DNA from 4 places in the Loigolactobacillus coryniformis subsp. coryniformis KCTC 3167 genome. Region 2 is predicted to be linked to each of the others. Evidence: predicted binding sites of a transcription regulator. Region 2 holds the regulator's gene; each other region holds the start of a gene.
The links. Region 2 encodes NrdR, which represses ribonucleotide reductase genes. Its sites were predicted from a motif close to ACACNATATATNGTGT; they were not measured.
Positions count from the first base shown of each region.

Region 1: the regulator NrdR is predicted to act here: its motif matches at 1,108-1,123, upstream of LC20001_RS05760 (deoxynucleoside kinase).
Region 3: the regulator NrdR is predicted to act here: its motif matches at 2,924-2,939, upstream of LC20001_RS10285 (deoxynucleoside kinase).
Region 4: the regulator NrdR is predicted to act here: its motif matches at 1,745-1,760, upstream of nrdJ (ribonucleoside-triphosphate reductase, adenosylcobalamin-dependent).

Region 1 is NZ_CP017713.1:1,158,076-1,164,377, forward strand. It holds gene LC20001_RS05755 (alpha/beta hydrolase) at 53-982, opposite strand; gene LC20001_RS05760 (deoxynucleoside kinase) at 1,154-1,807, shown strand; gene LC20001_RS05765 (cold-shock protein) at 2,000-2,200, shown strand; gene LC20001_RS05770 (hypothetical protein) at 2,347-2,964, shown strand; gene LC20001_RS14380 (hypothetical protein) at 3,011-3,154, opposite strand; gene LC20001_RS05775 (transposase) at 3,584-4,822, opposite strand; gene LC20001_RS05780 (hypothetical protein) at 5,067-5,195, shown strand; gene LC20001_RS05785 (oleate hydratase) at 5,289-6,302, shown strand, end outside.
Region 2 is NZ_CP017713.1:1,789,254-1,795,555, forward strand. It holds gene thrS (threonine--tRNA ligase) at 1-1,003, opposite strand, end outside; gene dnaI (primosomal protein DnaI) at 1,312-2,241, opposite strand; gene LC20001_RS08800 (replication initiation and membrane attachment family protein) at 2,244-3,614, opposite strand; gene nrdR (transcriptional regulator NrdR) at 3,699-4,190, opposite strand; gene coaE (dephospho-CoA kinase) at 4,562-5,164, opposite strand; gene mutM (DNA-formamidopyrimidine glycosylase) at 5,161-6,009, opposite strand; gene polA (DNA polymerase I) at 6,018-6,302, opposite strand, start outside.
Region 3 is NZ_CP017713.1:2,065,437-2,071,738, forward strand. It holds rRNA gene LC20001_RS10275 (16S ribosomal RNA) at 1-730, opposite strand, end outside; gene serS (serine--tRNA ligase) at 1,318-2,595, opposite strand; gene LC20001_RS10285 (deoxynucleoside kinase) at 3,044-3,709, shown strand; partial or broken gene LC20001_RS10290 (ISL3 family transposase) at 3,763-4,755, opposite strand; gene LC20001_RS10295 (IS701 family transposase) at 4,852-6,225, shown strand; partial or broken gene LC20001_RS14780 (ISL3 family transposase) at 6,224-6,302, opposite strand, start outside.
Region 4 is NZ_CP017713.1:2,925,958-2,932,259, reverse strand. It holds gene nrdJ (ribonucleoside-triphosphate reductase, adenosylcobalamin-dependent) at 1-1,689, opposite strand, end outside; gene LC20001_RS14150 (MFS transporter) at 2,029-3,225, shown strand; gene pgmB (beta-phosphoglucomutase) at 3,579-4,247, opposite strand; gene LC20001_RS14140 (glycoside hydrolase family 65 protein) at 4,281-6,302, opposite strand, start outside.

The DNA of each region.
Region 1 (6,302 bases), 630 kb from region 2:
TAAACTGAAGCACCCCCACGCCGCGATACTAGGGCATGGGGGTGCTTTACATTTAATGAACGTATTTTGTCAAAAATTGTTTGATATGTTGTTGGTAAGCTTGAGGCTGTTTGCTAAATGATTTAACGTGAGCGGCGCCTTTGACTAACCACATTTCCTTGGGGGAATTGGCGGCGCGGTATAGTTTTTTAGTCATATAGGTAGGTACAAATTTATCGGCGGTCCCGGTCACAAAATAGATTGGTTTGTGATTTTTATGGACTTGCTTGACGGCGCTGGCTTCTTCAAAGCTATAGCCGGCGCGAATGCGTGTGACTAAGCTGGTGATCGGCACCAGCGGGTATTTGGGCAAGTTATACTGTTGCTTGGCTTCATAGGTGATCTCGTCTTCGACTGATGTATACGGGCTGTCAACGGCGTAAGCTTTGATCTGCGGCAATTGATGCTCGCCGCTGGCCATGACCATGCCGGCAGCACCCATGCTGATGCCGAACATGACGATCTTACTATTTTGACCGTTTTTACGAACGACTTGGCGGGCCCACAGTAAATAATCGCGGCGATCAAGCCAGCCAAAGCCGATCACGTTACCTTGACTAGCGCCGTGACCACGGTTATCTGGTAGCAATACATTGTAGCCTAATTGATGAAATAAGGCCGCATAGGCGCCCATTTCTTCCTTGCGGCTCATAAAGCCGTGGGCGATCACTGCTGTTTTATTTGTTTTCTTGGCCGCTGGGATATAGTCGGCATCTAGTTTGAGTCCGTCAGCAGTGGTTTCGTACCAATGAGTTTTGGTCGTATCCGCAAACCATTTTTTCTGCTGATACAGCGGATCACTAGGTTTCAGTGTGCTGGTTTTACCGAGGAAATCTTTGGGTCCCGGCACCACTGCTACGTGGTAAAAATACATGCCTGCGCCGAATAAGCCGATGATCACGACGCCGATAATAGCTAACAAGGTCAGCCAGATTTTTTTCACAAGAGTCACTTCCTAATTCATAATTGCCGTAAAACGTTAATAGGATTAACTTATTTATCATAGCCTTAGTAATGGGGTGTTGACAAGTTTTTATGAAAAATGATTGTCCTTTAAGCTATTCTGCCCTACAATATAGGGTATGCATTTTTGCAACTAACGAGGGGGCCAATCATGGTGATAATAACAGCAGGGATGATCGGCGTCGGCAAGACCACGCTGACCGGAATGATTGCGGAACATTTAGGCACACAAGCATTTTTTGAGCCAGTCGGCGATAATCCTGTTTTACCACTTTATTATTCTGATCCAAAAAAATACGGATTTTTACTACAGATTTTCTTTTTGAATAAACGGTTTGCGATGATCAAAAAAGCGTTGACTGACGATAACAACGTTTTAGATCGTTCAATTTATGAAGATGCGCTGTTTACACGAGAAAATAACAAGGAAGGCAACATTAGTGACCAAGAATTTGAGATCTACCTTAAATTATTGGACAATATGATGGCTGAATTACGGAGTATTCCTAAGAAAGCACCTGATTTGTTAGTGTACGCCTACGCTGATTTTGAAACGATTTTGTATCGAATCAAAAAACGTGGCCGTGATTATGAACAGGTTGAAAACGACCAAGGTCTTTATGATTACTACTTTAAGATCTGGAGTGCCTATAAGGAATGGTTTGAAGCTTACGACGAAGGCCCTAAAATGCGCGTTGACCTGCAACAGTTTGACTTAGCCAAACCAGATAATGCGCAAAAAGTGTTACAGATGATCGACAATAAATTGGCCACTGTTCGGCAAACAACTTCCTTAACTAAATGATCTGCAGAAATTTTTTAAATTAATTGCGTGATTAGTTTGCTATTAACAGGGGGATATGCTACTATACTTATAGTACTTCTTTGTTCGGAATATTTTGGTTTCAAGTTTCATCGTAAACTTCTTCCAATGTACGCCTTTCACAAGATTTACCAAATTATACAGGTCGATTGACCTACAGGAGGATTTTTACACATGGAATTAGGTACAGTTAAATGGTTTAACGCAGACAAAGGTTATGGCTTCATTACTCGCGACAATGGCAGCGATGTATTCGTACATTTCTCAGCTATCCAAGGCGAAGGTTACAAGTCTTTAGAAGAAGGCCAACATGTAACATTTGACGTTGAAGACAGCGATCGTGGCCCACAAGCGACTAACGTTGTTAAAGACTAGTTACTAGTCTGATGAACAGTCTCGAGTAATCGGGGCTGTTTTTTTGTACCTTGAATATCATTTCGGTTTAAGGCTTGAGTTTCTGTTGGTTTCTTTGTTAAAATCAACATAGTAAGTTGCCATGATGTGGAAGGGGTTCAACAAACATGAAAAAACTTTTCGGTGTTTTATTAATCGGGGTCACTGCAGTCACCTTGGCAGGGTGCAATAATGGTGGTTCCACGGACTCGTCCAGTGAATCAAGCCAGCAAACGAGTCAAGTTAGCAAGAAGGCTAGCAGCAGGAAAGCGCAAAGCCCAAGTACAGTCTCCAATTCAGCTAGCAGTACAAAAACCAGCAGTGCTGATGGTAATACAGCTGGTACGTCTTCTACAGCGATTGCTAGTTCTTCCAGCAGTAATGCTGGAAGTTCAACAAGCTTGGTAGCCAGCAGTCAAGCTGCTGGTCAAAGTCAGGCGCAAACGGCTACGACAGTCAATGGGCTGAACTTAACAACTGCGCAAGTACAGGATTGGGTCGCACAACATGTTAGTGGTAACTATCAATCAGATGATTTAGGGTATGAAATGAGCAAGGATGCTAATGGTGAATTAGTGATCCAAGTACGCGAAAATCATAATAGTGCTAATATGCAGGCACAGGGGGCTGACGCTGGGACTGCACCGACAATTGGCTGGTTCAAGATCAATAGTCAAGGCCAGTTACTTAGCTCACCTGATGCTGGTGCTTCGTGGAGTGTTGTGAGTAACAGTTACAATAATTAAGTGTATAAAAATAGGGATGCGGCAATTATGCCGTGTCCCTATTTGTTTAAGCTGTTTTTTTGTTTTTTGCTTGTTGATCGCGCAAACGCTGCTCTCTACTGAATTGAATCATAAAGGCAGTCAAATTACGACTGATTGCTTGATCAGAAAGCCGCCGAAACGGCAATTCAGGTTGCTTTTGTTTTTCCATATTAACGCCTACCTACTATATTGACAAAACTAACGACGTTTTTCATTGGGTTGAAAAACGCTTAAATGATTCACTTAAACTGGAACCGCAACATTGTCCGCAGCTAAGCACGAGCTCAGTTAAATACTGAGAAAAAGTGACTTGCCCACAAAAAAACTGAGGACGCCTACATCTTAGCTTTCTCAGCTGAGTCACATTTTTATTATTCATGCAGACCACTGCACAAACTCACCACTATTTACTATACACCATTTATGCGAAAGTTGCTAATACTTGAATTTACCCATTTTACCTTGTTCGGCGGGCAAAGGTTATGTCTTTGTCGGTCATTAATCGTTTTGGTACCAGTCAACTGGATCAAACTCATTTAGATGTATCCTAAATAAACGTCCCTTGACAGCACGTTTGAAAAACTTATCGAACTAACACTTAAATCGCCAAGCACAACTGCCTAGGGTCATGCCGTTGCTCGATACATTTGAAGTGCCTAATACCACTGACATCGAATTTCAGGATCGCCGCTAAGCCACGAATATAGCGATAAAACTTAAACCTTACCGCTTGCCGTAAACACTGTGCTTTGCGGTATAAGATTTCATTAAATGATAGCCCGGCTTCGATCTTGATCGCGTGATGACCTAATAAATACGTGATCAATCGGTGAATCAGCTGCAGTGAATTTAGCGAAAGTGTGCGGATTTTTTCCAAGTGATATTCCTGCTTCTGTACCCGGAATAGTTCTTCGATCCGCCAGCGGGTAAGATAGCTTTTGACGATCCGGAGCACGTCTGCTTTACTCGTAATTACCTTATTGGTCAGGAGTCTCATTGGCTTTTCACCATATCCATAAACGACCACCATAAAAAACGCTCGACCTTTAAACGCGGGTAAAGTCACTTTGATATGACTGATCTTTAAATGATAGTCTTTGCCTTTGATCTGACTATCAAAGGCGATCTTGCCCTTGCGTCGCTGCGCCAATTCAGGGACTTTATAAGCCTTATCCTGGTAGTGGACCCAGCGTTTGTCGGTTAAGCGCATAATGAAATCAGTTTGCTTTTGCATCAAAAAGTTAATGATATCATTCGCATCATAACCGCGATCCATCACGACGGTATATTTTTTATCACCAAAGAGTTGATCAACGCGATTTAAGCCGCGATAGGTTTCAACGTTAGTACTGATAAAGTCAGTTTCCTCAGCTGAAAATAAATGCGAGTATAGCGGTAGTGGCTGCTTTGTTTTTGATGTTGCGACCGTAATATTGGTTGTGAGGTAGCCTTTTTCGGTGACACCTTTTGAACCGTCGTGTACCCGGCCTAAAGCTTCAAATTTCTCACCATAAGGCTTGGTAATATCAGAATTATCAACGATGACTAGCATATCGTCCTTAAGCTGCGGTTGTACCGCGGCCAAATAATTTTGATCCAACTTGGCATAATCATGAAAATTCGTGGCGTTGCGGCTCAAACGTTTGAGCGTACCCAAAAGCGTAATATCCTCATTCAACGCACGGCTGATTTCCGCTAGTAATGGTGAACGTCCTTTCGCTAGTCCATAAAGCATGTCCATAACGAAATTAGTCGTAGGTTTAGACATGCCGAGCGTGAGCTTTTTGGCATAATTAATAATTTCTCGTTTTGCTTGATATATTTCCGTTGATTTCATGTTAAAATAACCTTGGTCCTTTCTTTTGTTAGCTTTGTTCTCGTTATTTTGGGTAAACTCAAAACTAATATAATCCCGGTTAAGTGATTAGCGTGGACAATCGGGAGCAAGTGTCCGAGTACGATCATTGCTTTTTTATATTAAGAATCTATAATGGAGTTGAAATGTAGTTGAATGGTTGATCAAGGATTTTTTAGCTACCATAACTGCTTATTTCAGTAACTTTTACAAGGAGGTCAGCAACATGAATAATAAACTTGTTTGTCTAGGCGCTACGGTCGGTTTGATCACGGCTAGCGTTTTGTACCTTGCTAAAAAGACTGGTTTTTTTGAGGATGATCGTCATTTGTATGATGAATTCGAATCACGTTAAGATGTACTGGGAAATCTTTTGCTAATATTACTGACGAATTTTGGTAGTACAGCGTGTAATGCGTTGAGCTAGTTAATGATCGGAGGAATTAGTATGCGGAAAAATAAAGCTATCATGATCGGTGCCGGTTTAGCCAATATGGCGGCTGCGGTTTATTTGATTCAAGAAGGTCACTGGAGTGGTGATCAGATTACTTTTTATTCACTGGATGATCATGGTTCAAATGATGGCGCGCCAACAAAGAGCGTAACCGATGAATATTGGAATAAAAATCATCCCTTAGAAAATCAGAAAGGCTATGTTGCTCGTGGCGGACGGATGCTGAATTATCGGACTTATGTTGATTTGATGGATCTACTTGATCGGATTCCATCGGCGACGGAAACTAATATGACTGCGGCTGAAGATACACGTGATTTTGATGCTAAACACCGTACCTTTGACAAGGCGCGGCTGCTTGAAGGCGGTAAGGGTATTATTAATGGCAGTCATTTAGGCTTAAATAATCAGGATCGGCTGCATCTAACTAAGTTGATTGCAATGCCGGATTCGGAAGAAGAAAAGCTGGATAACGTCACGATCGCTGATTATTTTAGTGATGATCCCCATTTCTTCGGCACAAATTTCTGGTTTATGTGGGAAACGACCTTCGCTTTTCGTATACAAAGTTCTGCTCAAGAATTACGACGCTATATGCACCAAATGATTTACGAATTTACTCAGATCGAGCATCTAGTCGGTGTCAACCGGACGAGATATAATCAGTATGAAAGCATTATGCTCCCACTGGTTAATTATTTACGTGATCAGGGTTGTCACATTATCTTGAATCGTCTGGTAACTGATTGGACGTTTAAAGATACGCCGATGCAAGATGAGATCACAGTTACTGGTTTGACAGTTAAGAATACAGTCACCGGTGTCGACGAACACGTCACGGTCGATGACGATACTGCGGTGATCTTTACTAACGGTTCAATCACTGATTCAGCCACTTTAGGTGACTTTAATACACCGGCGCCAGAAAATATGGATTATGGTGCAGCAGCTAGTCTATGGAAAAAAGCAAGTGAGCATTTCTATAATTTAGGTAATCCGGATAAATTT
Region 2 (6,302 bases):
TCATTGGCCGTAATTCCAATTGTTCGCCATCACCCATGTCCATTGGTGGGAACATGTCTTCACGATAATGATCCCAATGACCAGATGTCTTATAAGCATCTAAGTTCATCAGAACTGGTGTATAAACGTGTTTGTAACCATTTGCTACTTCTTTATCGATAATATAACGTTCGATCGTCCGCCGAATCGTTGCCCCTTTTGGCATCCAGTAAGGTAAGCCAGCGCCAACTTTAGGATCAACGAAGAATAGATCCAACTGGTTACCGATCACCCGATGATCACGATCATGGGCTTCTTGCCGCCGTGCATCGTCAGCATCCATTTCCTTTTGACTGAAGAAAGCTGTCCCGTAAACCCGTTGCAACATCTTGTTACTGGATTTACCTTGCCAGTATGCGCCGGCAACGGACAATAACTTGGAAACTTTCAATAATTTCGTATTTGGCAACACGCCTTGTTCACCAAAATCAGTGAAGTCGCCTAAATGATAAAGCACGACTTCATCAGCATCTAAGTCATTTAACAAGCTAGTCTTGTAAGGATCAGCAGCAAATTTAGCCAAAGCATCCGCTTTAGAAACAACTTCGCGTTCGATCACATCACCGTCAGCGACGATTTTAGCCATATGATCATTGATCGCAACTAAGTCATCAACTGAAACTGGCTTAGCATCGTTATCAGTGTCGTAATAGAAACCGTGTTCCGTCAAAGCATGTTCGCCAAAAGTCATTGCTGGGAATAAATCGTGCAATGCGGCACCTAAAGCCAAGCTTGCGGTGTTCCACAAAACTTGTAATCCAGCTTCATCTTTAGCAGTCACGATTTCGATTTTACCGTCTTTAGTCAATGGTGCAGTTAAATCAACTAATTGCCCATCTAACTTACCTGCAATTGCCTTCTTACCTAAACTCGTGCTGATTGATTTTGCCACATCAGCAACGGTTGTTCCTGCAGCGAAGTCTTTGACTGCGCCATCGGGGAACGTTAACTTGAGTTCTGCCATGAATTTGGCCTCCTTAAAATATTAACCGCAAATAAAAAGTCCCTGAGATCAAATAGACCTCAGGGACGATAATTTCGCGGTTCCACCCAGATTTAAAGTGCATGCACACTTCCTCATTAGCGTTATTAACGGTAACGGACCGACCCTACTTTGCATAGAGTTCTTGGAAAGTGGTCATCAACTATTGGCCTAGCAAGTCACAGCACCCTTGCCTCTCTGAAAAGCTAACTTAGTCGACGGTATCTTTCCGCTTCGATAACCCAATTGAACCATATCTCTAAGTAAAATTCAAGTCGGATACTTAATTTTTACGGTTGTCGCCGCCGATTTTTTCCGAGTAATTCGACTTCACGACTGAGAAAACGCACACGTTCCATAATTCGTTTGGCTTTTAATGGTTCCTGCTCGCCACGTTGGGTCACGCTTAAATGCTCTCGCTCCAGTTGCTGCATAGAAAAATTCGACGAGAAGAACGTCGCTAATTCTTCCTGCATCCGGTATTGCAAGATCACGCCTAAAACGTCATCCCGGATCCAACTAGACATTGAATCAGCGCCAATATCATCGATCATTAGAATTCGTGAGCGCTTAATGGCCTCCAATTTCGGCGTCAAATCATTTTGGCCGATGGCATTTTTCATTTCCACGGCAAAAGTTGGAAAATGCACTAACGTGGTTTGAAAACCGCGCACCGCTAATTCATGCGCCAATGCACCTAACAAATAAGTCTTGCCGACACCAAAATTACCATACAGATATAACCCTTGATGGAATTTTTTTGGTGCTTTAGTGTAATCATCCAGAAAAAGGGTCACCGCATCTAACGCAGCGAAACGATCATCATCTTGATAAAATTGACCCAAACGCGCCTCGCGAATATTTTTCGGCATATTGATCGAACGCACCCGTGATTGTAATGCCTTCGCTTCTTCTGCCGCAACTAATTCAGCAGTCGGTTCGTAGGTCACATCAATAAAATGATGATTCAGGATCAGCCGTGGTTGGTAACCCGGTGCCAATGAAGTTTGTTTGGCCTGAAATTTATGATTTTCGGTCACAAACTCGTATAGTTTAGCGGCACTACGATCCAGCATCGGTTGGTCAATGGCCGCACGATTGGCGGCAATAAACTGTTGAACCGCTGGATCGCGCATGACTTTGGCCATTAGTTCATCGTAGTGTTGATTTAAGTTGCGTTTATCCATCAGGATCCGCAGGTTTTTACCCATATCTTCCATCGTTACTCACCATCCTTATTGTCCTGCAATGCCGCTAAGCGCTTCTGTACCGCCGCTCGTTGTTCCGCAGTGACTTGCTGTTTCGGCGCTTTATAACCGTCTTTAGCCCAATCTGGCAATGTTTCTTTGCGAATTGGCTGTTTACTGCGCGTATTGCGCTTAGGCGTCTGCTTTTGCCGGTAAAATGACTTAACTTCCTGCATTGCCGCTTCTGGTGTCGTCACGTTATGCTGCAACCAACCATTGGCCACCCCATCGACATACGCTTGGGTCAAAGTCGGCATTTTGCGTACACTGATCACATAGTGGCTTAAAATATTGATGATACTGGCGTCAGCGAAAACATGACGACTCATCAGCCGCTCCAGCACCCGCTGTTCGCTATCAGTCACGTAGCCACCTTGTTGCTGCTTCAACTGCGTTAAAAAAGTCACCGGTGCTAATTGCTTACTGACAGCGATCAACTGCTGATCATTTTTCGACAGCGCTGCATCTTTAGTAGCCGTCGGCGGTGCTGGCGTTGGAACGGCCGTCGACGCTGTTGTTGGTGCTACTTTCGCTGGCTGCCGCGCTACCAAACGTTTCAACGCCGGAAAATCCAATTTATTCGTCGTAATATTAATGCTTTCATTCACGTATTGCGCCAGTTCCAGCTCATTTAGGCCATATAATGCGTGTAACGTCAATAACTGATCATGATACTGATCCAATTCACGCTCCGAAACAAAGCTAGCATGCAGTTGTTGCTTGAAAAATGGCCAATCGAAATCCGCGGTTGCCCGTTGATCCAACTGCGGTTGCGTTGTTTGTGGCTGCGTTTTAAATTCGGATTTAGCCTCCGCAATCGTTGCCGGTAAGTGATTCAACAACTGTGAATTCACATGGAAAACATCGAGGAAGTTCAGGCTGACCTCTTCTAAATCTGCACTAGGGTGAACTGGATGCAATCGGAACTGTGTTTTTAATTGGGTGAAACGATCCTCACCCACCGCATCGTACAACAATAAACTTAATAGATCATCATTGAAAAACGCATTAGGTGCCTGCGGTGCATATAATTCATAGGTAAAAGTTCGGCCAGCCGCATTAACCTGCTGATAAGTTTTGATCAGGCCTAAAGCTTCCAAACGAATTCGACTTTCATATAAAGTCGGCAAATCAACATTCAATAACGCTAATAACGTACTGTGCGGCTGTGCTTTTTGCGCCACTGACTGCTGCGTCCACAGTAACAAATACAAACTATAAGCGCCGGTCCCCATTAATGGCTGATATAAGTACGTTAGCACTTGCCGATCAAAATCAGAAAGATAATTGGCATCGGTGACCACAAACCCATCACGGGGATCTAATTTAAAAAATGCGTCTTGCATCATCAATACCTCCTTCTAAATGTACTTTTTTAGCCAAAATTGCAAAATTAACCGGATAGTCAAAATCATTCAAGCTGCTCGTCACTATGATGGCTGCTCGTGATCAGACTTACCGGCACGTTTATCCCGGTCAACCATATCATTTAATTCTTTCAAAAACACATTGACGTCTTTGAATTGCCGGTAAACACTGGCAAAACGAATATAGGTGATTTCATCGACATCCGCTAATAACGTCATGACGTATTCACCGATGACCTGTGAAGCCACTTCATTTTCACCTAATGCCCGAATTTTATTTTCGACCTCATCAACGATTTGAGTCATTTGCTCCATCGTCACGGGCCGCTTTTCCGCCGAGCGAATCAAACCACGTAAAATTTTCTCGCGGTTAAATTCTTCACGGGTGCCATTTTTCTTAATGACTAATAGCGGTGTTTGTTCAACGCGTTCAAAGGTCGTAAAGCGAAAATTACAATTTTCGCATTCACGCCGCCGCCGAATAACGCGACCCTCATCAGTTGGGCGCGAATCGACGACGCGGGAACCATTATGATGGCAACGCGGACATTGCATGTTAGACACTCCATTTCACAATTAAAATTGTTTATTAGCACAAACTGCTAATAAATTTAGACGTTCCAGAGAACTTGCCGAATTATAGTTTGATCCAATCGACCTCGGCAAGTAAGTTCCAAGTTTTATTTATCAAATTAAACATTGTATAGCGTTCAGATTTAAATTTAAGCGAAACTAGGCTAGCTAGATTCCATTCCGGTACGCGCGGACGAAACCTAGTTTTTTGTACCCATCAAAAAATCACGTAGTATCTCAGTGCAAGAATATACCAAACTGGACTACTTACAGAAATTATACCATTCAATTGATTAAAACGTGATCTTATCAATCAACTTCATAAAGAAATAAGGTCAGGCCAACGCCCCACCTTATTTCTGTAAACCATATTGTGTTAAAAATTTTACCACTTGTTGCTTAGTTGCCGCAAGTGAATCGTTATTATCGATCACGATGTCAGCCATTTGCCGCTTAGCAATCAACGGCCATTGACTGGCGATGCGCTGTTTAGCCGCAACTTCATCTAAATGATTGCGAATCATCAGACGTTGTAACTGCGTGGAACCATCAACGTAGACCACCATAGTCAAATCAGCGTTTTGCTGATAGTGGCCTTCGAATAATAATGGAACATCTAAAACGATCAATTCTTTTTTAGCGTGCTTCAGCGCCACTAATTGGCGGTTGATCTCTTGGCGGATCAAGGGTCCCGTGATCGCCGTTAATTGTGCCAGCTGGCGGCGATCGGCGAACACGATTCGACCTAACTTTTGCCGATCAAGTGCACCGTCAGCCGTTAAAATTGCCGGTGAAAATAGGGTGGCCAATTGGCGTAACCCGATCGTCCCTGGGGCAACGACTTGCCGGGCGATCACATCTGCATCAACGATCGGATAACCATATTCAGCTAGCCAATGACTAACCGTCGATTTACCACTAGCGATTCCCCCAGTTAAACCTAAAACTAGACTCATGAGGCACTGACCTGGCTTTCCGGCAATACCTGACAGTGCGGGCAAAAATGGGTCCCGCGTTGGGCAACTTTGATTTTTTCGATGGTCACACCACAACGTTCACAGGGCTCACCTTCGCGACCGTACGCATGCAATGACAATTGAAAACCGCCGGTAGCGCCATAGGCATCGGTATAACTGCGGATCGTCGTGCCTTTGGCTTTGATTGCTTTAGCCAATTCGGCAATAATATTGTCGTGTAATGCCTGGATCTGTGCGCTAGTCAATGTGTTAGCTGGCTGTAATGGGTGAATCTGGCTTAACCATAACACCTCATCCGCGTAAATATTGCCTAAACCAGCGACCACCTTTTGATCTAGCAAGGTTGGTTTGATCGCCTTTTTATGCTTGCGTAACCGTTGCGTAAAATCAGCCACAGTGAAATCAGTTGCGGTCGGCTCAGGCCCCAACGTTTTCAAGCCGCCAACCTGATCTTCAGTGCCCGTTTTGATCAAGGTCATTCGGCCAAACTTACGCGTATCCAAATAGCGCAACGCAGTGCCATCAGTAAAATTGAAAATAACGTGAGTATGCTTGGTCACTTCTTGCGCTTGCGGCGTGACGCGGTACTTGCCCTCCATCCGCAAATGCGAAACGATCGTCAACTCGTCACTGAGCCGAAATAATAAATATTTGCCGCGACGGTCGATCTCCTGAAAAGTTAATCCAACTAAATCATTGGCAAACTGGGCACTATCACCATTGATGATCTTACCCCAGCGGACTTCCACGTTAGCGATTGTTTTATTTAAAATCAAGCCGCGCAATCCTTGGCGGACGGTTTCAACTTCTGGTAATTCTGGCATGTGTTCACCTAACCTTTTTTAACATCGTACCAAGTTGGGCCGCTGCCGTAGCCGACCTTCATTGGCACTTCCAACTTAACTGCGGCATCCATTACTTGTGGCACCAATTTTTCTAAAGTGGCGATCTCCGCTTCTGGTGCCTCAAAAATTAATTCATCATGGACCTGCAATAACATGGTTGCTTGTAACTGCTGTTCCTTTAACGCCTTTTGCATATTTAACATCGCCACTTTGATGATATCAGCCGCGCTACCTTGAATCGGCGTATTCATCGCTGTCCGTTCAGCAAATGA
Region 3 (6,302 bases), 280 kb from region 2:
ATCTACGCATTTCACCGCTACACATGGAGTTCCACTGTCCTCTTCTGCACTCAAGTTTCCCAGTTTCTAATGCACTTCTTCGGTTAAGCCGAAGGCTTTCACATCAGACTTAAAAAACCGCCTGCGCTCGCTTTACGCCCAATAAATCCGGACAACGCTTGCCACCTACGTATTACCGCGGCTGCTGGCACGTAGTTAGCCGTGGCTTTCTGGTTGGATACCGTCAAAGGACTAACAGTTACTCTAGTCCCTGTTCTTCTCCAACAACAGAGTTTTACGATCCTAAAACCTTCTTCACTCACGCGGCGTTGCTCCATCAGACTTTCGTCCATTGTGGAAGATTCCCTACTGCTGCCTCCCGTAGGAGTTTGGGCCGTGTCTCAGTCCCAATGTGGCCGATTACCCTCTCAGGTCGGCTACGTATCATTGTCTTGGTAAGCCGTTACCTTACCAACTAACTAATACGCCGCGGGTCCGTCCAAAAGTGACAGCCAAAGGCCGTCTTTTACATTCAGACCATGTGGTCTGAATGGTTATGCGGTATTAGCATCTGTTTCCAAATGTTATCCCCCACTTAAGGGTAGGTTACCCACGTGTTACTCACCCGTCCGCCACTCACGTCAATCAACGTCCACTGCAAGCAGCTTCGGTCGACGTCAGTGCGTTCGACTTGCATGTATTAGGCACGCCGCCAGCGTTCGTCCTGAGCCAGGATCAAACTCTCATATAAAATGAAAATTGATTGCTCAATTGATTTTGTTGCTAGCGAGTTATAATTCAAATTGAATTGACTTCGCAAATGTTTGCTTTATCTCGAACCGGTCCGAAGGCCGGTAAAAAATAAAGACCCTACACATTTGATTTGTCGAAACTTTGTTCAGTTTTCAAAGGTCTACCTTGTTGCTCAACACAACTTAATCAGTTTATCATGACGAGCGAAGCTTGTCAAGAACTTTTTGAATAAATATTCAAGCCGTTCATTTCTGATTTCGTTATGCCTTGTTAAATCAAGCTTTTACTCTGCATCTTTATGCAAGTAGAAATGAATAACTCAACAAGTGACAACTTTATTAGTTTATCAAGTTAAGCAAGATATGTCAACAAAAAGTTTTAAAAACTTTTTTCAACGACACGAGCTATAACTGACAACAACAAATACTATATCAACATTTCGCGGTAGCGTCAAGGATATTTATAATTAAAATTTGCTTTATTTCAGATTACGAATGCTAATTAATTTATCTTTATAATTGTACGTATTAAAAAAGCATAATTACCGTAAAAGGGTAATTATGCATTCGTTACTGTTCGTTTCTATTATTTAGTGATTTTTTCTACACCACGCATATAAGGAACAAGAACTTTCGGTACGGTCACACTGCCATCTTCATTTTGATAATTTTCTAAAATAGCTGCAACAGTACGACCAACCGCTAAGCCTGATCCATTCAATGTGTGTAATAAATTGACTTTGCCTTCACTATCACGGTAACGAATCTGTGCACGGCGCGCTTGGAAATCTAAGCAATTTGAACAACTTGAAATTTCACGATAAGTTTCTTGCGCCGGAATCCATACCTCTAGATCGTAAGTTTTCGCCGCAGAAAAGCCCATATCACCAGTTGATAAAGTAATAACATGATAGGGCAATTCAAGCTTTTGTAAGATATTTTCTGCATTAGCTGTCATTTTTTCTAATTCATTAAATGATTCTTCTGGCTTAACGTACTTGACCATTTCCACTTTATTGAACTGGTGTAGTCGAATCAAGCCACGAGTATCCCGACCAGCACTACCTGCTTCAGAACGGAACGATGGACTCAACGCTGTGAAGTAAACCGGTAATTGTGCTTCATCCAAAATTTCACCACGATAGTAATTAGTCAATGGTACTTCAGCGGTCGGAATCATGGTCATTTCTTTGTCATCAGTCACCGTTGAGAAAACGTCCTCCCGGAACTTAGGGAACTGGCCCGTCCCAAACATCGAATCATCATTGACCATATAAGGTGTGATCATTTCGGTATAGCCTTCTTTTTCATGCTCATCCAGCATGAAATTATAAACGGCACGTTCTAACTTAGCACCTAAACCTTTATAGAAGAGAAAACGGCTGCCGGCCACTTTAGCGCCGCGTTCAAAATCAAGAATATCGAGATCTTCACCAATCTCCCAATGTGGTTTCGGCGTAAAATCAAACTGGCGCGGTGTACCGATCTTGCGCTCTTCATGATTAGCTGATTCGTCTGGACCGACTGGAATCGATGCATCTGGTAAGTTAGGTAAACGAACTGCGATATAGCGAACTTGTTCATTTAGCCCGGCAAGCTTTTCATCAACTTGTTTAACTTGAGCACCAACCTCGCGCATTTCTGTGATCATATCTGTTGCGTCTGCTTTATTGCGTTTCAATTCAGCAATTTGCTTAGAAACCTCATTGCGTTTTTGCTTTAAGTTTTCAGAAACGGCAATTTGTTCCCGCCGTGCTTCATCTAATTCAACTAAGTGATCGATCTCTGCTGGATCAACACCACGTGTTGCTAAGCGCTGTTTCACTTCTTCCTTGTTTTGCCGAATCATTTTAACATCTAACATGATTAAATCCTCCATTAATTAAATTTTAAACGCAATACAAAAAAAGCCGACTCATCCCCGTAATTGGGACGAATCAGCTTCGCGGTACCACCCAAGTTTGACTATCATTAGCCACCCTCAATTGTCGATAACGATCGTTGACCGTGCAGGATTAACTGCCCGCTATTGTGCTGGAAGCGGTCCGAATGGCTTTGCAGCTACCACCATTTCTCTTAACAGACCTTAGGCACATCATCGCGTTTAAATAATGTAGTTAGTGTACTCGAATTTTTAATAAAAGGCAACTCGAAAAAAGTTGTGCCACATATTGCAATCGATTTTCAGCATGATACAATATATGGTGCTGTTCAGACCCATTTAAGGTTAAACTTATTTGTACGGGCCTAAACTTGTGTTATTGCTCGTTAAACAATCCCAATTAAAAACCGAAAACAAGGAGCCTATTATTATGATCGTACTTGCAGGAACAATTGGCGCAGGTAAAACAAGCCTTACTACGCTATTGGCGGAACATTTAAATTCGCAAGCCTTCTATGAATCCGTTGATGACAATCCCGTTCTCCCTTATTTCTATCAGGATCCAAAAAAGTATGCCTTCTTACTCCAGATTTATTTTTTAAATAAACGGATGGCTCAATTAAAAGCTGCTGATCGCATCACTAACAGTGTGATGGATCGGTCAATCTTCGAAGATTCATTATTGTTCCACTTAAACGCGGATCTAGGCCGGGCGACTGAAACAGAAGTTGCCGTGTATGATTCATTATTAGATAACATGCTTCAAGAATTACCACAGCAAGACTACCATAAACGTCCTGACTTACTGGTCCATATCAACATTTCTTTTGAAACCATGTTAAAACGAATCGAAAAGCGTAACCGGCCTTATGAACAGATCACGCAAGACCCTAGCCTTTACGATTATTACCGGACGTTAAATCAACGTTATTCACAATGGTACGATGATTATAATGAAAGTCCTAAAATCCAAATCGATGGTGATCAACTTGACTTCGTCAGCGATGAGCTTGCCCGTAAGCGGGTCATTGAGCTAATTGATCAAAAATTAGCTAGCCTCCGGCAACCAGCATCTGCTGCTAGCAATCACCAATAATAAACGGCTCTTTGTCAAATCCTGTTGATGAATAGCTTTTACAGAGTTGAAAGTCATGCGACTTTCAACTCTGTTTTTTTCATTGGTTTTGTTCTCATTTGCCGTAACTTAATACGTGAAATCATATGATGGTAATTACGGAATCCAAATGCTGTGCGTTGAATTTGTTTAATCATTCGATTCATGCCTTCGACTGGGCCATTCGTATAGTCCGATTCACTGGCGTTGAGTACAACCACTAAGTTCTTTTTGAACGTTTGAAACACTGCTTTCATGTAGGGACTTATATTTTGATTTGTATATAGATCTTCCACAAGCTTGTCTTTGTCTTGATTCTTAAGGTTTTCCATGATGCTTTGCATCGACTCGTACGATGCTTTAAGTTCTTCGTTAATTGTCAGTCCTTGTTCTACACGTTCTAGTTGTGTGAGTTGTTTTCGCAGGTGTCGGTCATAAAAGACATGTTCCTCATCTAGATTTCCGGCATACTTCAAATAAAGCCGCCAGGCGAACTTTAACGTGCGATATTCATAGGATCTTTTATTGTACTTTTTCATGGTTTGTACCCGAGTTTGATTAAAAGCTCGAGTCATCATTGCAATGATGTGAAAGCGGTCGATCACAATTTTTGCCTGCGGAAACATTGCCTTGGCAATGTCTTGATAGTAACTATTTAGATCTACGGTAACTGTTTTGACACGTGCTCGAACACTTGCTGGAAATTGTTTAAAATAATCAGTAATACTTTGCTTGAATCGGTCTGGCAGAATTTGTTGAATTTCGTGCTCACCAGCGCCATTAATACAGATGAAATGGAGCCGACCACCAATTCCTCTAAATTCATCCATGACGAGATGAACCGGTAGATAGTTAAGATTTCTGCGAAATAAGTCATCATAGTTGTCTAAGTAACGACAGACAGTGCTAGCTGATATGCCGGCATCGATCGCAATGCTAGCTTGAGTGCGGTCGTCTTGTAGACTCATAAACACTTTCTGACGCGTGGCTCGGGAGATACAACAGTACTTGTCTACCACATCAGCACTTTACAGCTTTTTAAAAAAATTTGGATATAAAAAGGCACGAATGCCTATTCTTTGCTAAAATGAGTTCGACAAAAAACCATTTAGAAAGAAGGATTCGTGTTGAACTCATTTTATCAAAAATCATCACTTTTAACCACCCTCCACGCCTATTTTTCTGATTTAAAAGCGGCTGGCTTGTCTAAGCCAATGGGCCTTAACTATTTTTGGTTGTGTCTAGCGTTGTTAGTGATCGGTGACCGCCACTCGATCCGCCACTTATTTGAACAATTTCTGGGCCGGGTGACGAAGCATTCTTTGAACACGTTTTATCGGGCTTTGGCAGTGATCGGTAACCACTTGCCACAGTTAGAAGTGCGCAACTTGACGTATTTACTGACCTTGATTCCCACTACTTGTCAGGACTTGCCCTTATTATTGGTTCTGGATGACACGGTCCAACCCAAGTTCGGCCACAAATTTACCGGCGTCAAATATCTATTCGATCACGCCGCACATACGGGTAAGCGGCTCGTCAATGCCCATGATTTCGTTACTTTAGGTCTGATGATCCCAACACAGCGGGACCAAGATGACCAGCCAGTTTATACGTTCTTGCCGTTAGCCACGCACCTTTATCAGGCGGAACAGGCGACCAAATACCAGCAAGCGGCGCAAATGATCAAGACGACTTTGAAATCGATCGCCAGCGACCAACAAGTGTTCCTACTGTGTGACAGTTGGTATCCCAAAGCTGAGATCAACCAACTGGTCATGACGCAACCTAATCTAGCTATGATCGCCAATGTGCGTAAAGATACCGCCATGTTTGGCTTACCCAAACGCACCGGTAAGCGCGGCCGGCCGCGGAAATATGGTGACCAGATCCATTTGGGAAATATTGCATTAAATCTTTGTTCGGCCGGAGATCAGATCGGTATAGTGCGGTGTCTGACACGCTTGATGCCCCAGCCAGTTTACATGATCCGCGTACAACGCAAGACGACTTGTCGTCTGTTCATGGCGACGAGCGCGCCCGAAGAATTAGCGGCGATCACAACCGAAACCCTAGCCGTTGATCCGACCCAGCTCACCTATCGGACGCCGGAGACCAGCGCCCCTGCGCCAGCGCTACGAGCGTTGGCCTACTATCAAAAACGTTGGGCGATCGAGACCTATTTTTATGAAATGAAAACATTCTGGCACTTCGGTGATTACGCCGTGCGTTCAGTAGCCAAGATTGAAGCCGATCATCATTTATTGAATACGGCGTATACCTTGATGATCGTATTGCCATTGACCCAACCTAGTTTAGCTTTTTTGGTAACCAAAAGTTTGCGTGAACGCAAACTCTGGTTAAGTCGGCAAATTCAAGCGGCGCTGTTTTTGGCTAGTTTAGCGCGGCAAGTGCAAAGGCGGTTAAAAACAACACCGGCCAAAGTGGTGATTCAGTGGTTGGCTTCTTGTTGGTCGGGGGTCAGTGAAAAGCTGTAAAGTGCTGTACCACATCAGAAGTAGCCATAAACGACGCTTTACAATTACGACAAATGACGCGTTCTTTATGGAGTTCT
Region 4 (6,302 bases), 1.1 Mb from region 2:
AGCGACGGTCCCCGATGGTTTAACCGTAGTGTGTTTGATCGATGGCTGGCAACCAAGCGTATCAGAATAGTCCTGATCAGCTTTAGCGATTGCCTGATACAAAGCATCAAACCGTTGAACGGCCTTTTGATCGTAAACTGGTTTCTGGAACGTTTCGTCAGTTTCAGGATCGATAGCTGGTGTGAAGCCAGTCACGACGCGTTGGCCAAATTCATCTAAGATCCAATCTTGGATCCCCGACATTGAAATACCGATCCGCCGGTTTTTAGCAATCATTTTACGGGAAACTTCCCAATCGTAATGGCTAAAAGTGATCCGCTTGGTGTAGCGCGTGCCTAAAGCAAAGGCATCTTCTAATTGCCAACCTTGTTCTTGGGCAACAGAAGGGAAGACTTCAAATAAGTTACATGGTTCGCCGTTACTCAACGAGATTTCGCCACAAGGGTTAGTGCCTTCAACACTGCCATCAATGCCTTCTTGACGGCCATCAGCGATCCGCCCGTAGTTTTGGGATAATTCTAAGTTGACGATACCAGGTTCACCGTTATGCAAAATCGAATCTGCTACGGGACCATAGTCGGTGAAGCTAGAATCAACGGCGATACTGTTGTTAGAAGCCCAACGATGATGGTAAAGCTTTTCTTGGTCTTGCTTCATTGTGATAAAGGCATCATCTTCTGCGCCGCCTAAAGCTAATTCAGCTGAGCGCCGTACGTTACCGGCAACAACGGCTTTGCCGATCATGTTACCAAGGTCAGTGCATTCAACGCCAGTTAATTGCCGACCAGCAGCTTCGTTTAAAACATCGTTACTGTCGATCAACATGCTGATCAATGGCATTGGGCCCGAAGCAGTACCACCGAAACCGTGGATCCGTGCGCCTTTAGGGCGGATTTGAGTCATGTCTAAAACGACTTGTTTAGCTTGCGTTGGGTTAGTGGACGTAAAATGCGCGTCGATCATGTGCGCGTTAGCTAAAACCCAGCCTTCACGTGTATCTGGTAGTTCATAGTACAAGGTGTCAGCGACGTTATTTTCAGCCAACCATTGATCGCGGTCAACCGCGCCTAAGGCCAAAGAATCTTGGTAAGAGTCGCTTTCTTTGCCGATCAATACACTAAGTTTGATCTTAGCCGCAACGGGTGGCAACTGGCTGATATTTGATGGAACAACAGAGAAACCAACACCGCCGCCCTTCATTAATTGGTCAAACATAAATGAAAATGGCATTGAAACGGCTGGTTGTTCTGGATCCAAATAAGCAGGTACGATATGACTGTCACCATAAGCTTGCGGCCGAATAGCGATGAACCAACAATTGTTCAAGGCATCGCCGTTACGCTTTTGATAGTCAGTACCGGAGATCCACAAGTTACGGCCAGATGGCGTTGCGCCTAAGCCATAGATCAAACGATAGAGTTGTTGTGCTTCAGTCGTTAATTCCTCAAATAATTCCGGCGTCACGTCACCGTTATGCAGCCGTGGGTCAAGGTTAATATTACCTTCAACGACACGTTTAACAGTTTCGAACCATTCCTCAGTCCGATTTTGTTCCGGGATCCAGCGAGCGTATGTGCGTTTATATGTAACCCAGCCTAGTTTACCCCAATGTGGTTGGACTTCTTGTTTAACTTGTTCGACGAAATCATTGGTCAAGCCGATTTTAATTGGTGTTGATGTCATTTGCATATCTGGTGCCTCCGTTCAGTTCAATACATTATATGGTAGCACATTTTTATTTAAGATACTATATATGGTGATCGGTGAAAAACGACTGAAAACTTGCGCAGCCCCTGATTAAGCGCTTTAAAAAATTGATAAAAATTTTTTGCCACTAAAATTGTCGTTGTGTACCAAAATTTTTTTAATCTATATTTAGTGGTTGGACTTTTTCCAGATACTCTTGCTTGCTATTGAATACCGTCTACCGGTATACTGGATTGGATTGCGAAAAATGGTTGCTGGGTCTAGCGGCGACCATTTTTTGACGGCGTTAAAAATTCAATAATAATAAGGAGTGTGGTCAATATGACAGCGAAGGCAAAACGGGCGATTTTCATTTTGATTTTTAGTGAGTTCTTGGTTTGTTTAGGCATTGGACTAGTGATTCCAGTTATGCCATTTATCAAAAACGAGCTGCATTTAAGCGCAACGGATATGGGGATCATGAGCGCATTATTTGCGTTTGCCCAGTTTATTGCTTCACCAATCGTAGGTCGGATATCTGATCGAATTGGCCGCAAGCCGATGTTGGCTGCTGGTTTGTTCTTATTTATGGTGTCGGAGATCTTATTTGCGTTGACGAATAAATTGTATATGTTCAACATTTCGCGAACTGTCGGTGGTTTATCGGCAGCAATGGTGACACCAACGGCGATGGCGATGGCGGCTGATATCACCACACGTAGTCAGCGGGCCAAAGTGATCGGCTGGCTATCAGCGGCGTTTAGCGGCGGCCTGATCCTCGGTCCTGGTCTTGGTGGTGTGCTGGCTAATATCGACTATAAAGCGCCGTTCTGGAGCGCTGCAGTGCTCGGTCTGCTGAGCACGATCGCTTTATTGGTCATGTTACCTCATGAAGACGAATTGCTGGCGGATGATATTGTTGCTGCAAAAGGAAAATCACCTTCTAAAGGCGATATCAAGGCTTTTTTGACCAAGTCGGTGATTCTGCTATTTGTGATGATCTTAGTTTCTTCATTTGGGCTCCAAGGCTTTGAAAGTATCTACAGCATCTACGTTAATGAAGTTTTCCATTTCACGCTGGGTAATATTGCGCTGGTACTGACGTTGAACGGGCTGATCTCGTTATTCATGCAGGTGGCGCTGTTCGATCGTTTAGTGGTCGCTTTCAACGAAACGCGGGTCATTCGCTATTGTTTCTTCTTCAGCTTTGTCGGTACGATCTGGATCATTTTGGCGCATAGTAAGTGGGAAGTTGTCGTCGCAACCTTGATCGTGTTCACAGCGTTCGACTTACTACGGCCGGCGATCACAACGCTGCTGACGAAGGCTAGTTCAGGCAATCAAGGCTTGATCAACGGCTTAAATATGTCGCTGACCAGTGTCGGTAATGTCATCGGGCCGATCATGTCCGGCGCGCTACTAGATATGAATTATCACTATCCATATTTGGTCGTAACGGTTTTCCTGTCTGCTTCATTTGGACTGACTTATTTGATTCGCATGAATGTCAATGGTGGGGGCAAACACGTCACCGATTAAGGTTGATTACCGCGCTTGGTCCCAATTTAGCAGCAATTAAAAAACGAGCAGTGGTTGAAATGACTCTTTTTGACCGATGGTTGAAACGAAGCAGGTTAGATTCCATTCATCTGGCCGCGGTGGCACATACCAAATTTAGTTGTACGCAAAAATACCAGTAAAAACAGTTAAACCTGTTTTTACTGGTATTTTGTTTAGAAATGATTTGATTGGCTTGAAAATTACGAATTACCAAGTAAGCATACAGCATACTCGTTCCATACGTCAGCACCGGAATGGATCCTGACTCGCTATGCTTACGTGTACTTAATAACTATACTTCAGAAAATCATTGCCTAGTTTTGCTTTAATTTTTATTGCATTGCTTTTTCAATATTAGCCAAGGAGACCTGACTAGTATCGGTAAAGTTGATCGTTGCGTCATGCAATAATTCAGGATCACCGATACCGACTGAGGTCTCACCAGCAGCATTGATACCAGCAATACCGGCGGCTGCGTCTTCTAAGCCGATACATTGAGCCGGCATCAGATCAAGTAGCTGCGCGCCTTTGATGAAGATCTCAGGATCTGGTTTACCATATTTCAAGGTTGCTGGGTCAACGGCTTTAGTGAAATAGTCGCTGAGGCCGATTTTTTCTAAAATCGTAGGTGCATTCTTTGACGCAGAAGCTAATGAGATCCCGTATCCCTTATCCTTGAGCTCAGCTAAAAAGTCGGCCATGCCGGGCAAAATATCTTTAGCACTCATATTTTGGATCAGGTTGACATAATTGGCGTTTTTTTCTGCCGCTAGTGCTTCTTTTTCGGCTTCAGAATAGTTGTTTTCCAAGCCACCTTTTTTTAGGATCATTTCCAGTGCGTCCATCCGGCTAATCCCTTTGACCGCATCACCTAACCCTGGATAGTCAACGCCTAATTTGTCGGCCAGTTGGCCCCAAGCTTTCGCGTGATAACGGGATGTATCGGTGACGACGCCATCTAGATCGAATACAAAACCTTTAATATCTGTAAATTTTACCATGGGTAGTGCCTCCTTTATGTTTTAAAACATGCTCTATTTTGCTTTGCTGATCGTGGTCAGGGGTTGCCCTTGATAATCGACGGTCAGCGGCTGCTTGGCGGTGAGTAACAGTTCGTGACCAGCGACGCGGACTTTAGCCGCTTGATCGGCAGTAACTGTGATCGCTTTTTGCGTGATCTGGAAATGATATTGGGTGCCGCGGAAATATTGACGGAAGGCGATACTGCGCCAATGCGCCGGTAAATTAGGCGCGATGTTGATCATATCGGTTAACTCATCGACACCGGCATAGTTACGCGTCTCCAACATTAAGGTCGCTGCCATTACGCCCAGATGGATTCCTTCGGCGGTCGTCCCACCTTGAATATCGTAATAATCGGAGAGCAACGCTTGTGAAAAGAGGTGCCACGATTGATCCATATTACCGTCAACTAGGGTCAAAACCGCGTAAACAATCCGGGATAATGTTGATCCATGGGTAGTCCGATCAAGGTAGTATTCAATATTACGAGTCAAGAACTCATTTGGTAGATCGTAACCCATTTGTTTAAGAATTTGGTTGACGTGGGTCAAGTCGAAATTGTAAAAGGCCATCAGTGCATCGGCTTGTTTAGCGACTTGATAAGCATCTGGTGTATGTCCTTCGGCTTTCAATATCCGATCTAACCGCGAAATATCACCGTACTTCTTACGGTAATTTTCAAAGTTCAATGTTGGTAACTTGAAGTAGCCTTGGAATTGGCCGATCACGCCAGCTGAATCCACATCTAAGGTCAACTTATGGCCAATTGTTCCCATCTTTTTGTACAGGGCGTCGTTGATACCAGCTACTTGCATCGCCTTGGTAAAGGTTGTTTCTGGCACTACATTACCCCGAAGATAAGCAATGGTTTCGAAAAGCCAGCTGACCATAATGTTGGTGTAAGCATTGTTGGTCAAGCCTTCTTCGTCACTATTTGGATAGCCTTCGTGGAACTCATCAGGGCCCATAACTTTTTTAATATCATAGCGTTTGGTCGTTGAATTATACTCGGCCTTGCTGACCCAGAAACGGGCAATGTCCAGTAACATTTGGATACCGTATTTTTGCATAAATTCACGGTCGTTAGCTAAATGGTAGTAAACCCAAACGTTGTAGGCGACTGCTAAAGAAACGTGGCGTTGTAGGCGACTGTTGTCAGGGTCCCATTGTTGCGTCAGTGGATTTAAATGAACGAATTGAGATTGTTCATCACCATATTGACCTGATTGCCATGGGAACATAGCGCCTTGGTAACCTTCACTGGCGGCATATTTCTTCGCCGCATCAAGCCGGTGGTAGCGATACATCAACAACTGCCGCGCTAATTTTGGATAATGCAATGTATAGAAAGGAATAATAAACATTTCATCCCAGAAAACGTGGCCGCGGTAAGCTTCACCGTGTAGTCCACGGGCACCAACTGAAGCATCTAGATGCTGGTTAGCTATTTGCGTGGCTGAAACGAAGGTATGGAAAATATTGACCCGAGTCAGTTTTTGGCTGGTCAGATCACCATCGATCTGAATGTCGGCGTTGTGCCAAATATCTTGCCAAAAGTCATCACTGTGTTGTTCGCTAGCCTGGAATGAAGCTTGATGCAGCTCGTTAGCGGTGGCGGTCATTAAATCAGTGGTAGTCTCCAAACTGGTAAATAAAGCCACATTTTTTTCAAAAGTGTACGATTGATTTTGCGCGACGTCGAGGGATAATTCTTGGGCGATTACGTCAGGGCGGTTGTGTGTGGTCAATTCAGTTGGGACATCATTACAGTTAGTCAACTTGCTGCCGACAACGAACTTGATCTGTGAAGTTTTAGTTTGGCCGGCCAGATAAGCTTCATGGCCAGCGGTGCTCATTTCGTTTACGTCAAAATGACGCGAATTGAAGTTGCGGTAGCGTTCAACATTGCTGTTGATCACACTGCCGTCGATCTCGGAGTAAATTTGTAGACTGCCGGAGAAGTTTAGCGGCGTCAATTGATAACGAATCGCGTATTGATGCCAGTTATGCATGTCGGCAACTTTGGTTGTAAC